DNA from 3 places in the Streptomyces coeruleofuscus genome. Region 2 is predicted to be linked to each of the others. Evidence: riboswitches for the same ligand, from Rfam matches in the RefSeq annotation. Region 2 holds a riboswitch; each other region holds the start of a gene.
The links. A riboswitch is a leader RNA that binds a small molecule or an ion and turns the genes downstream of it on or off. The one in region 2 is predicted to bind cyclic di-AMP.
Positions count from the first base shown of each region.

Region 1: it holds a riboswitch for cyclic di-AMP, as region 2 does, so the genes downstream of both, ABFX81_RS16190 (NlpC/P60 family protein) here and ABFX81_RS00485 (peptidoglycan DD-metalloendopeptidase family protein) in region 2, are expected to answer to the same signal.
Region 3: it holds a riboswitch for cyclic di-AMP, as region 2 does, so the genes downstream of both, ABFX81_RS38180 (LysM peptidoglycan-binding domain-containing protein) here and ABFX81_RS00485 (peptidoglycan DD-metalloendopeptidase family protein) in region 2, are expected to answer to the same signal.

Region 1 is NZ_BAAASE010000004.1:167,583-170,848, reverse strand. Features, by position in the region: gene pcrA (DNA helicase PcrA) at 1-1,253, opposite strand, end outside; cyclic di-AMP (ydaO/yuaA leader) riboswitch at 1,543-1,719, shown strand; gene ABFX81_RS16190 (NlpC/P60 family protein) at 1,728-2,912, shown strand; gene ABFX81_RS16185 (SLAC1 family transporter) at 3,023-3,266, shown strand, end outside.
Region 2 is NZ_BAAASE010000001.1:116,852-120,117, reverse strand. Features, by position in the region: gene ABFX81_RS00495 (HPr family phosphocarrier protein) at 1-45, shown strand, start outside; gene ABFX81_RS00490 (GntR family transcriptional regulator) at 205-900, opposite strand; gene ABFX81_RS00485 (peptidoglycan DD-metalloendopeptidase family protein) at 1,087-1,872, opposite strand; cyclic di-AMP (ydaO/yuaA leader) riboswitch at 1,886-2,049, opposite strand; gene ABFX81_RS00480 (M16 family metallopeptidase) at 2,242-3,266, opposite strand, start outside.
Region 3 is NZ_BAAASE010000015.1:14,103-17,368, reverse strand. Features, by position in the region: gene ABFX81_RS38185 (Cof-type HAD-IIB family hydrolase) at 1-351, shown strand, start outside; gene ABFX81_RS38180 (LysM peptidoglycan-binding domain-containing protein) at 315-1,082, opposite strand; cyclic di-AMP (ydaO/yuaA leader) riboswitch at 1,086-1,259, opposite strand; gene ABFX81_RS38175 (polyprenyl synthetase family protein) at 1,790-2,800, shown strand; gene ABFX81_RS38170 (outer membrane lipoprotein carrier protein LolA) at 3,032-3,266, shown strand, end outside.

The sequences.
Region 1 (3,266 bases), on a different contig from region 2:
CGGTCTATCTCGTCGGCGACGAACTGCGCCTCGTCGTGTTCGGTGTCGGCGACGTAGCCGGTGATCTGCGCGCCCGTGCCCGCGTTGGTCCACAGGTTCTTGGGGCGGCGGGACTCGTTGCGCTCGATGACCGCGTTGGCCGCGCTGAGGATCGTCTGGGTGGAGCGGTAGTTCTGCTCCAGCAGGATCGTCGTCGCGTCCGGGTAGTCCTCCTCGAACTGGAGGATGTTGCGGATCGTCGCACCGCGGAAGGCGTAGATCGACTGGTCGGCGTCACCCACCACGCACAGCTCGGCGGGCGGGACGTCGTCCGGGCCCGGCGGTACGTCGACGGGGTGCTCGGAGGTGCCGACGAGCTCCCGGACGAGGGCGTACTGGGCGTGGTTGGTGTCCTGGTACTCGTCCACCAGGACATGGCGGAAGCGGCGGCGGTAGTGCTCGGCGACGTCCGGGAAGGCGCGGAGCAGGTTGACCGTCGTCATGATCAGGTCGTCGAAGTCGAGGGCGTTCGCCTCGCGCAGCCGCGACTGGTACATCGCGTAGGCCTGGGCGAGGGTCTTCTCGAAGCCGTCGGAGGCCTGGGCGGCGAAGTCCTCCTCGTCGATCAGCTCGTTCTTCAGGTTGCTGACCTTGGCGCTGAAGGACTTCGGCGGGAAGCGCTTGGGGTCGAGGTCCAGGTCGCGGCAGACCAGGGCCATCAGGCGCTTGGAGTCGGCGGCGTCGTAGATCGAGAAGGAGGACGTGAAGCCGAGCTTCTTGCTCTCGCGCCGCAGGATGCGCACGCACGCGCTGTGGAAGGTCATCACCCACATCGCGTTCGCCCGCGGGCCGACGAGCTGCTCGACGCGTTCCTTCATCTCGCCCGCGGCCTTGTTGGTGAAGGTGATCGCGAGGATCTGGCCCGGGTGCACACCCCGCTCGGCGAGCAGGTGGGCGATGCGGTGCGTCAGCACGCGGGTCTTGCCGGAGCCGGCGCCGGCCACGATGAGCAGCGGGGAGCCGGAGTGGACGACGGCGGCGCGCTGGTTGTCGTTCAGCCCCTCCAGGAGGGTGGCGGTGTCCACCACCGGGCGCGGGGCGCCGTCGCGGTAATAGGCGTCACGGTCCGGGGGCACGTCGAACTTCCCGCCGAACAGATCGTCCGGAACCGGCTCCGGTACGTGATCGTCCTCGGGTGGCGGCGGGGGCTCGTCCGCGGGGCCCCGCTGGGCCTGGAGGTCCGCCAGGAAGCTGTCGTCAAAGAGGCTGCTCATCGCTCTCCGAGTCTAGGGCGCCCCACTGACAGCCCGCCGCCGCCCTGAGAACATCGCCGAAAGGATCCCCTCGTCACCCTGCATCCACGCACGATCACAGCCCGCTACGCCGTCACAATTATGACGAACTCATGACCAACCCCCCTCCACCGGTGACGCTCGGCGACACTCTCGGCTAAGGTCACGAAAATGTATCGGGCATATCGCCCATCAACCTTCACAAGGGCCACACCAGTTGGCTACCGTGCGGGCAGGCCGCACGACCCCCACCGGCGAACGTCGCCGGGCCGCGCGGCCTCCGCCGAGTCCGGTGTGCCGCAGCGGCAGCCGGAGCCGGGGACCCAACCGAGAACTCTGGGGTGAATCGGCCCCACTCCGCCCTTCGCGGAGACGGCCGTAGGGCAACCCTTCCGATGTACCCGCCCGAACCCGACAGCTAACCCGGTAGGCGGAGCATGGAAGGAGTCGCCTCCCTTGGCGTCGCACCGCAAGTCGCGTCCCGCGGGTACGCGCGTCGCAGGCATACGGACCCCCGCCCTCGCAACGGCGGCCCTCACGTCCGTGGCCCTGCTGTCCCAGTCGGCCAACGCCGCCCCCGAGGCCGACGACAAGCCGAGCCTGGAGGAAGTCGAGAAGAAGGTCGACGACCTCTACCGCCAGGCCGAGTCGGCCACCGACAAGTACAACGCGGCCAAGGAGAAGACCGCGAAGCAGCGCAAGCGCGTCGACACCCTCCTCGACGGCGTCGCGCAGCGCACCCAGAAGCTCAACGAGGCGCGGGAGAAACTGGGTTCGTTCGCCGCCGCCCAGTACCGCACCGGTGCCTCCGCCCCGGACACGGCGACGTTCCTGCTCGCGGACACCCCGCAGGACTACTTCGACCAGACCCAGCTGATGGACCGGATGACCGGCCGTCAGAAGATCGCGGTCGACGACTACGTCACCCAGCAGTCCGAGACGATGAAGAAGCGTCAGGAGGCCACCGAGAGCCTCGAGACGCTCAACGAGACGCAGGGCGACCTGAAGACGGCCAAGGCGACCGTCCAGCGGAAGCTCGCCGAGGCGCGCGAACTGCTGTCGAAGCTGACCGCCGAGGAGAAGGCGCGGCTCGCGGCGATCGAGAGGGAGAAGCAGCAGGAGGCCGCCCGCAAGGCCGCCGAGCTGGCCCGGCAGCAGGCCGCACAGCAGCAGGCGCAGGAGGAGGCCGCCCAGCAGCAGGAGAGCGAAGCGTCCTCGTCGTCGGGAGCGTCCTCCTCGACGGGCTCGTCCTCCTCGACGGCCCCGGCCGACTCCTCGTACGCCACCAAGGCCGAGAAGGCCCTCGCCTTCGCCCGCGCCCAGATCGGCAAGCCGTACGTCTGGGGCGCCGTCGGCCCCGGCTCCTACGACTGCTCCGGCCTCACCCAGGCCGCGTGGAAGGCCGCCGGTGTCACCCTGCCGCGCACGACGTGGGACCAGGTCAACGCCGGCACGACCGTTTCCCTGACCAATGCGCAGCCCGGTGACCTGGTCTTCTTCTACGACGACCTCTCACACGTCGGCATCTACATCGGCAACGGCATGATGATCCACGCCCCGAAGCCCGGCACCTATGTGCGCGAGGAATCGATCTACTACGACGGCGAGTCGTCGATCCACAGCGTGGTGCGGCCGGCCTGAGGGCCCGCACGTCACCGCGGGCACGCGCGCGTGAGGGCACTCACGCTTTTGGCAGCGCACGCGCGCGTGCCCCGCCTGGAACGGACGCGGCGCCTCCTAGCATCGGCTCCATGCCCGGCCCCTCCCCCTCCACCGCCTGGTGGGCGCAGCGAGCGCCGTCCGCGAGTGCCGCCGTGCTGGCGACCGGCACCCTTGCGGTCGGTCTGGATCTGGCGGGGTACGGCGTCCTCTCCCGCATCGTCCTCGGCCTGGCCTGCGCGGCCTGGCTGATGCTCGCCGCGGACTTCACCCTGCGGCTGCTGCTCGCCGGCACGAGACGGCGGGCGTACGCGGCCCTGCCGGGCCTCCTGGACA
Region 2 (3,266 bases):
AAGCTGGTCTCCGAGGGTCTCGAAGAACTGCCCGAGACCGTCTGAGCTTTCTTCCGCACCTGATCCGGTGCACCACTGAAGGGCTCGTCCGAATTTCTCGGGCGAGCCCTTCGCCATTTCCGGTCGCGGGTCGTCGAATTCTCGTTCACGGGCAGCAGAAATAATCCCCCGCGAATTAGCTGCTCTTTGTATACGGCTCTCGTGTTAATGCCGCAGGCTCGCCGTGTTTACGGGATGTTGCGAGTTCCTCACACGCTCGGCCCGCTCCCCGGCGGAGCCGAAACGCAGCCGGTGCGCACCCGTCGCGCGCTCGGCGTGCAGCGCCGTGACCGCCCGCGCGCGCTCGCTGTCACCGCGCGCCACCGCGTCCACGATCGCGCCGTGCTCGGTCCAGGACTCCACGGGACCGGCCGACGCCTCGACGGTGTACATCCAGGCGATCTTGTGGCGGAGCTGGGTGAGCGTCGAGGTCAGCGCGGGGCTGCCGGAGGCCTGCGCGAGCGTCTCGTGGAACCAGCCGCCCAGGGAGCGCAGGTCGTCGCTGTTGCCCCGGCGGGCGCGCTCCTGGCCGAGCCTGACCAGGCCACGCAGGACCTTCAGATGGGCCTCGGTGCGGCGCTGGGCGGCGCGGGCGGCGCCGAGCGGCTCCAGCAGCGTCCGCATCTCCAGCAGGTCGGCGGCCTCCTGCTCGGTGGGTTCGGCGACGCACGCGCCCGCGTGCCGCCGGGTCACCACGAAGCCCTCGGCCTCCAGGGTGCGCAAGGCCTCCCGGACGGGGACGCGCGAGACACCGTAGCGGCGGGCGAGGAGTTCCTCGGTCAGCCGGCTGCCGCGCTCGTAGACACCCGCGACGATGTCGTCCCGGATGGCCGTGCACACCGAGTGCGCGGGAATACGCATGACCGACCTCCGTTTAATCCCCGTGAAACGTCGAGGAGTGACGCGTGTTCCGTGACTCTATTGCAATGAGCCGGAATTTCCGACGGCGGACCGGAATCCATGGTTATTTTTTGGACAGTCGGACGTCACAAACGGCGAAAGCCCCGGCTCGGGAGCCGGGGCCTCGGGTAACGGGGTGGTACGCCGTCAGACGTTCACGCCGTGCGAGCGGAGGTAGGCGACGGGGTCGATGTCGGAGCCGTACTCGGGGCTCGTACGGGCCTCGAAGTGCAGGTGCGCACCGGTGACGTTGCCGGTCGCGCCGGACAGGCCGATCTGCTGCCCCGGAGTGACCTGCTGGCCCACCGAGACACCGATGGACGACAGGTGGCCGTACTGGGTGTACGTCCCGTCGTTCATCTTGATCACTACTTGATTGCCGTAGGAACCGCCCCAGCCGGCCTCGACGACCGTGCCCATGCCCACGGAGTGGACGGAGGTGCCGCTGGCGGCGTGGAAGTCGACGCCGGTGTGGCTGCCGGAGGACCAGACGGCGCCGCCGGCCTTGTAGCCGGTGGAGACGTAGGAGCCGGAGATCGGGGACACGAAGGTGTTGAGACGCTTGCGCTCGGCCTCGCGGGCGGCGCGCTCCTTGGCCTCACGGGCCTTCTCGGCCGCCTCCTTGGCCTCCTTGGCCGCCTCGGCGGCCCGCTCGCGGGCGGCCTCCTCGGCCTTCTTCTTGGCGGCGGCCTCCTCGGCGGCCTGCTTCTGGGCGACGGCCTGAGCGTCGATCTGCTCGGCCACGGTGTCGCCCATGGTGACGACGGGGGTGAGACCGGTCTGCTCGACGGCGGGCTCGGCGGCGAAGGCCGGGGCGGCCACGGTGCCGATGACGCCGGTGGTGGCGAGGGCCGCGACGCCCGCGGCGCGGGCCGTGCCGCGCTGCATACGGCTGGGACGACGATGCTTCCCGGTGGCGCGGGTGAACGCCATGGAGTGGCTGGTCCTTTCCTTCCTTCTCGCCTACCGGGTTAGCTGACGGGTTCGGAGCAGGAAGGTCTCCTACGGACCCCCTCGCGGCTCGCGCGGGCGTCCGATTCACCCCAGGGACTGCGTTGGGTCCCCGGCTCCCCTGGCTCGCGCCGTACGGGGACTCGGCGATGACTGTCCGGTGCCGCGGGTGCGGCGCACTGCCTGACGAACAGCCCGGACGAACCTAAGCGGGGCCACTTTCAATTCCCAAACGAATCCCGGTTTTTGTAGCGCATCCCACAGGGCAGACAGGCAACCTCCGCACCAATTCGGGCATAAGGGAGCCCTGGTGCCTTAGAAGACAACCAGGGCCCCTGCGCGCGCGTGCTCCTACTCGGCGGCGACGACCGAGACTTCGCCGATGCCCAGGGCCTCGACGGGGCCCTTGATCTGCGCCGCGTCACCGACGAGGACGGTCACCAGGCGGTCCACCGGGAAGGCGCTGACGGCCGCCGCGGTGGCCTCCACGGTGCCGGTCGCGGCGAGCTGCCGGTACAGCGTGGCCTGGTAGTCGTCGGGCAGGTGCTGCTCGACCTGGTCGGCCAGCGTGCTCGCGACGGCCGCCGCGGTCTCGTACTTCAGCGGCGCCACGCCGACCAGGTTCTGCACGGCGACGTCCCGCTCGGCGTCGGTCAGTCCCCCGGCGGCGAGGGTGCGCAGCACCGTCCAGAGGTCCTGGAGGGCGGGGCCGGTGTTGGGCGTGTCCACGGAGCCGCTGATGGCGAGCATCGCGGCACCGGTCCCGTCCGGGGCGGACCTGAGGACCTGGCCGAAGGCCCGCACCCCGTAGGTGTAGCCCTTCTCCTCGCGCAGCACGCGGTCCAGGCGGGAGGTGAGGGTGCCGCCCAGGCAGTACGTGCCGAGCACCTGCGCGGGCCACACGCGGTCGTGCCGGTCCGGGCCGATCCGGCCGATCAGCAACTGGGTCTGGACGGCGCCGGGACGGTCCACGATGACGACGCGGCCCGTGTCGTCGGCGGTCACCGGCGGTACCGGGCGCGGCTCGGCCGCAGAGCCGGTCCAGGCGCCCAGCGTGTCGCCGAGCAGGGCGTCGAGGTCGATGCCGGTGAGGTCGCCGACGACCACGGCGGTGGCCGTGGCGGGCCTGACGTGCCTCTCGTAGAAGGCGCGTACGGCCCCGGAGTCGATCGCGGCGACCGTCTCCTCGGTGCCCTGGCGGGGCCGCGACATGCGCGAGCCCGCCGGGAACAGCTCCTTGGAGAGCTCCTTGGCGGCGCGGCGGCCGGGGTTGGCCATCTCGTGCGGGATCTCGTCGAGGCGGTTGCGGACCAGCCGCTCGACCTCGCTGTCGGCGAACGCGGGTGCCCGGAGGGCGTCGGCGATCAGGCCGAGCC
Region 3 (3,266 bases), on a different contig from region 2:
CGCTCGGTGGTCGGTTCACTCGCGACGGTGACGATGTCGGGGCCCGGCACGGTCGAGCTCCAGCCGTGCGGCGTCACCAAGGCGACGGGTCTGGCGCTGGCGGCCGAGCACCTGGGGCTGCGGCCGGCGGACACCGTCGCCTTCGGCGACATGCCCAACGACATCCCGATGTTCGACTGGGCCGCTCACGGGGTGGCGATGGCCAACGCCCATCCCGAACTCAAGGCCGTGGCCGACGAGGTCACCCTGTCGAACGAGGACGACGGCATCGCCGTCGTCCTCGAACGACTGCTGGGCGGGACGGCTCGGACGGCTCAGTACGGGCCGTTGACGTTGTCGATCGAGCCGTAGCGGGCGGCCGCGTAGTTGCAGGCCGCGGTGATGTTGGCGACCGGGTCGTACGGGTCCCACGACGTGCCGTCCACGTGGTAGGCCTGGAAGGTCGGGTCGATGGTCTGGAGCAGACCCTTGGACGGGGTGCCCTTGGCGGCGTTCGAGTCCCAGTTGTTGATGGCCTGGGGGTTGCCCGACGACTCGCGCATGACGTTGCGGTAGATGCCGTCGTACGAACCCGGGATCCCCTTCTGCGCCATGATGTCCAGCGCCTCGCGGATCCAGCCGTCCAGGTTGTCGGCGTAGGTCTTCGCGGAGGCCTGGGTGGCCTTCGCGACGCCACCGGCGGGCTTGGCGGGGGCGGAGGACTTGGTCGCCGACTTCTTCGCGGCGCCCGCCTCGGCCGTCTTCACCTTCAGCTTCAGACCCGGGTGGATCAGCTTCGGGTCGTCGCCGACGGTGGAGCGGTTGTCCTTGTAGAGCTGCTTCCAGCCGCCCGACACGTCGTACTTGTCCGCGATGCGGTAGAGCGAGTCGCCCTTGGCCACGGTGTAGGTGAGGGACTTGGCGGGCTGGGCCGCCTGCGGCACGGACTGTGCGGCGGCGGGTGCGCTCTGGCTCGGCTGGGCGGCGCTGGCCTGCGTCGCGCCGAGCAGCGGGAGCGTGAGTGCCGCTCCGCCGGTGCCGACGGCCACGGCACGGCGGGTGAGCTGGTTGTTTCTGGGGCGACGGTGCTTGCCTCGGGGCATGGCGATATTCCTCTCCGACGCCTGCGAGGTGAGCTGTCGGGTTCGGGCCGGGAGGTGCCCGGCCGCCCACGGTGCTGTATGCCGTGGGCGGCTTCACCCCGAGCCGTTCCGCTGTGCGGACCGGCGACTTACCTGGGTCCCCCGCTCCTGCCATGCGTGAGTGAGTGGGTTCGTGTGGGGAGTCCGGGCGGTGGCAGGATTCGGCGTCCGCCGGACAGGCCCGGAACGTATGCGAGAGCACATGTCGGGAACAAGCACCTGAGTCACACGTCGCGCCGGTCGACCTTGGTCAGGGGGATATGAGCCGCTTGATCCTTTGCGGGAGCCAAGGCTCAACTGACGTTCGGCGGAAGGAGGTACGGGTTGGTGCCGGAGTGGGGCGTCACAGGGGATAACGTGATTCAACTCACTGATCACAAGTCCATGGGGCAATGCACGCCAAGAGGAATTTGCTTACTCAATACGGCAAATCGCACATAGCCCAGTACTTCCTGGTAAGTCGATAAATGTCTGCTCTTATGAGCTGATCGAAAATATTGCGGTCGTGATCGGATACCGCCCGGCCTGTAACCATGGGTGCTGGCGGTGATCGAAACGTGACCGGATACGCTGACTCGAGTGATGGCAGCGACCTATCGACAAACCGCGTAATCACCGGCACACACCAGCAGACACACCGGCAGACACCAGCAGACAGGAGACCCCTCGTGACCGACGTCGGGCCGTTCGGGCTGAGCGTGCGGGACCAGGCTCTGGAAGCCGATGTCCAGGCCGGGATGGCGGCTGTCGAGGAAGGCTTGCTCGAGGCCACCAAGAGTGAGGTGCCCTTCATCACGGAGGCCGCCCAGCACCTGGTCCGGGCCGGCGGCAAGCGGTTCCGTCCGCTGCTCGTGATGCTCTCCGCCCAGTTCGGCGACCGGTACGCGCCCGGGATCGTGCCGTCGGCCGTCGTCGTGGAGCTGACCCACCTTGCCACGCTGTACCACGACGACGTGATGGACGAGGCCGCCGTGCGCCGCGGGGTGGCGAGCGCGAACGCCCGCTGGGGCAACTCCGTCGCGGTCCTCACCGGCGACTTCCTCTTCGCCCGCGCCTCGCACATCCTGGCCGACCTCGGCCCGGAGGCGGTGCGGGTACAGGCCGAGGCGTTCGAGCGGCTGGTGACCGGGCAGATCCTGGAGACGGCCGGCCCTCAGGACGGCCGCGACCCCGTCGAGCACTACCTGGACGTGCTGGGCGGCAAGACCGGTTCCCTGGTGGCGGTGTCGTGCCGGTTCGGCGCGATGATGTCCGGCGCCGACGAGACGGTCGTGGACGTGCTCACCCAGTACGGCGAGCGGCTCGGTGTCGCCTTCCAGCTCGCGGACGACGTCCTGGACATCGCCTCCGACTCCCACGAGTCCGGCAAGACCCCCGGCACCGACCTGCGCGAGGGCATCCCCACGCTGCCGGTGCTGCGGCTGCGCGAGCGCGCCGCCCGGCTCGGACTCGCGGACGACGTCGCCCTGTGCGAGCTGCTGGACTCCGACCTCACCGACGACGACCGGCACGCCGAGGCCCTGCGCCTGCTGCGCGCCCACCCGGCGCTGGAACAGGCCCGCCAGGACACGATCCGCTACGCGCAGGACGCCCGCTCGGCGCTGGCGCCGCTGCCCGAGTGCACCGCGAAGACGGCGCTGGTGGAGCTGTCCGACGCGGTGGTGCACCGGGCCGGCTAGCCCTTCTTCCCTGCACGACCCCTACGGGTCGGGGGAGAAGCAGCCCTGTCGTGTCATACCGCAGCAGTACGTGGAGTTGAGCCCGGGGTCTGACGTATCTCCCTGGCCGATTTGGTCAGATGGACACCACGGAAAACACCACTCCTCACCAGTTCGGGTGAGAATGGCGGCTCAGGGACGAGTGCGTGGACGACACGGACAGCCGCCGCCGATCACGGAGGTAGGGCACACATGGCACCGTACGCATCCGACGACAGCACGACCGGCGGGGAGGCCGACGAGCGGCGCTCCGGGCGGCGCAAAGCCGCGCGGTACGTCGTCCCGGTCACGGTGATGGGGGTGGCGGCCGCGACGATCGGGCTGGTCCCCGCACTCGCCGACTCCGGTGACCCCGACCTCCCGAAGATCACCGCCCAGCAGCTCATCGAGAAGATCGCCAAGTCGGACGTCCAGCAGCTGTCCGGCA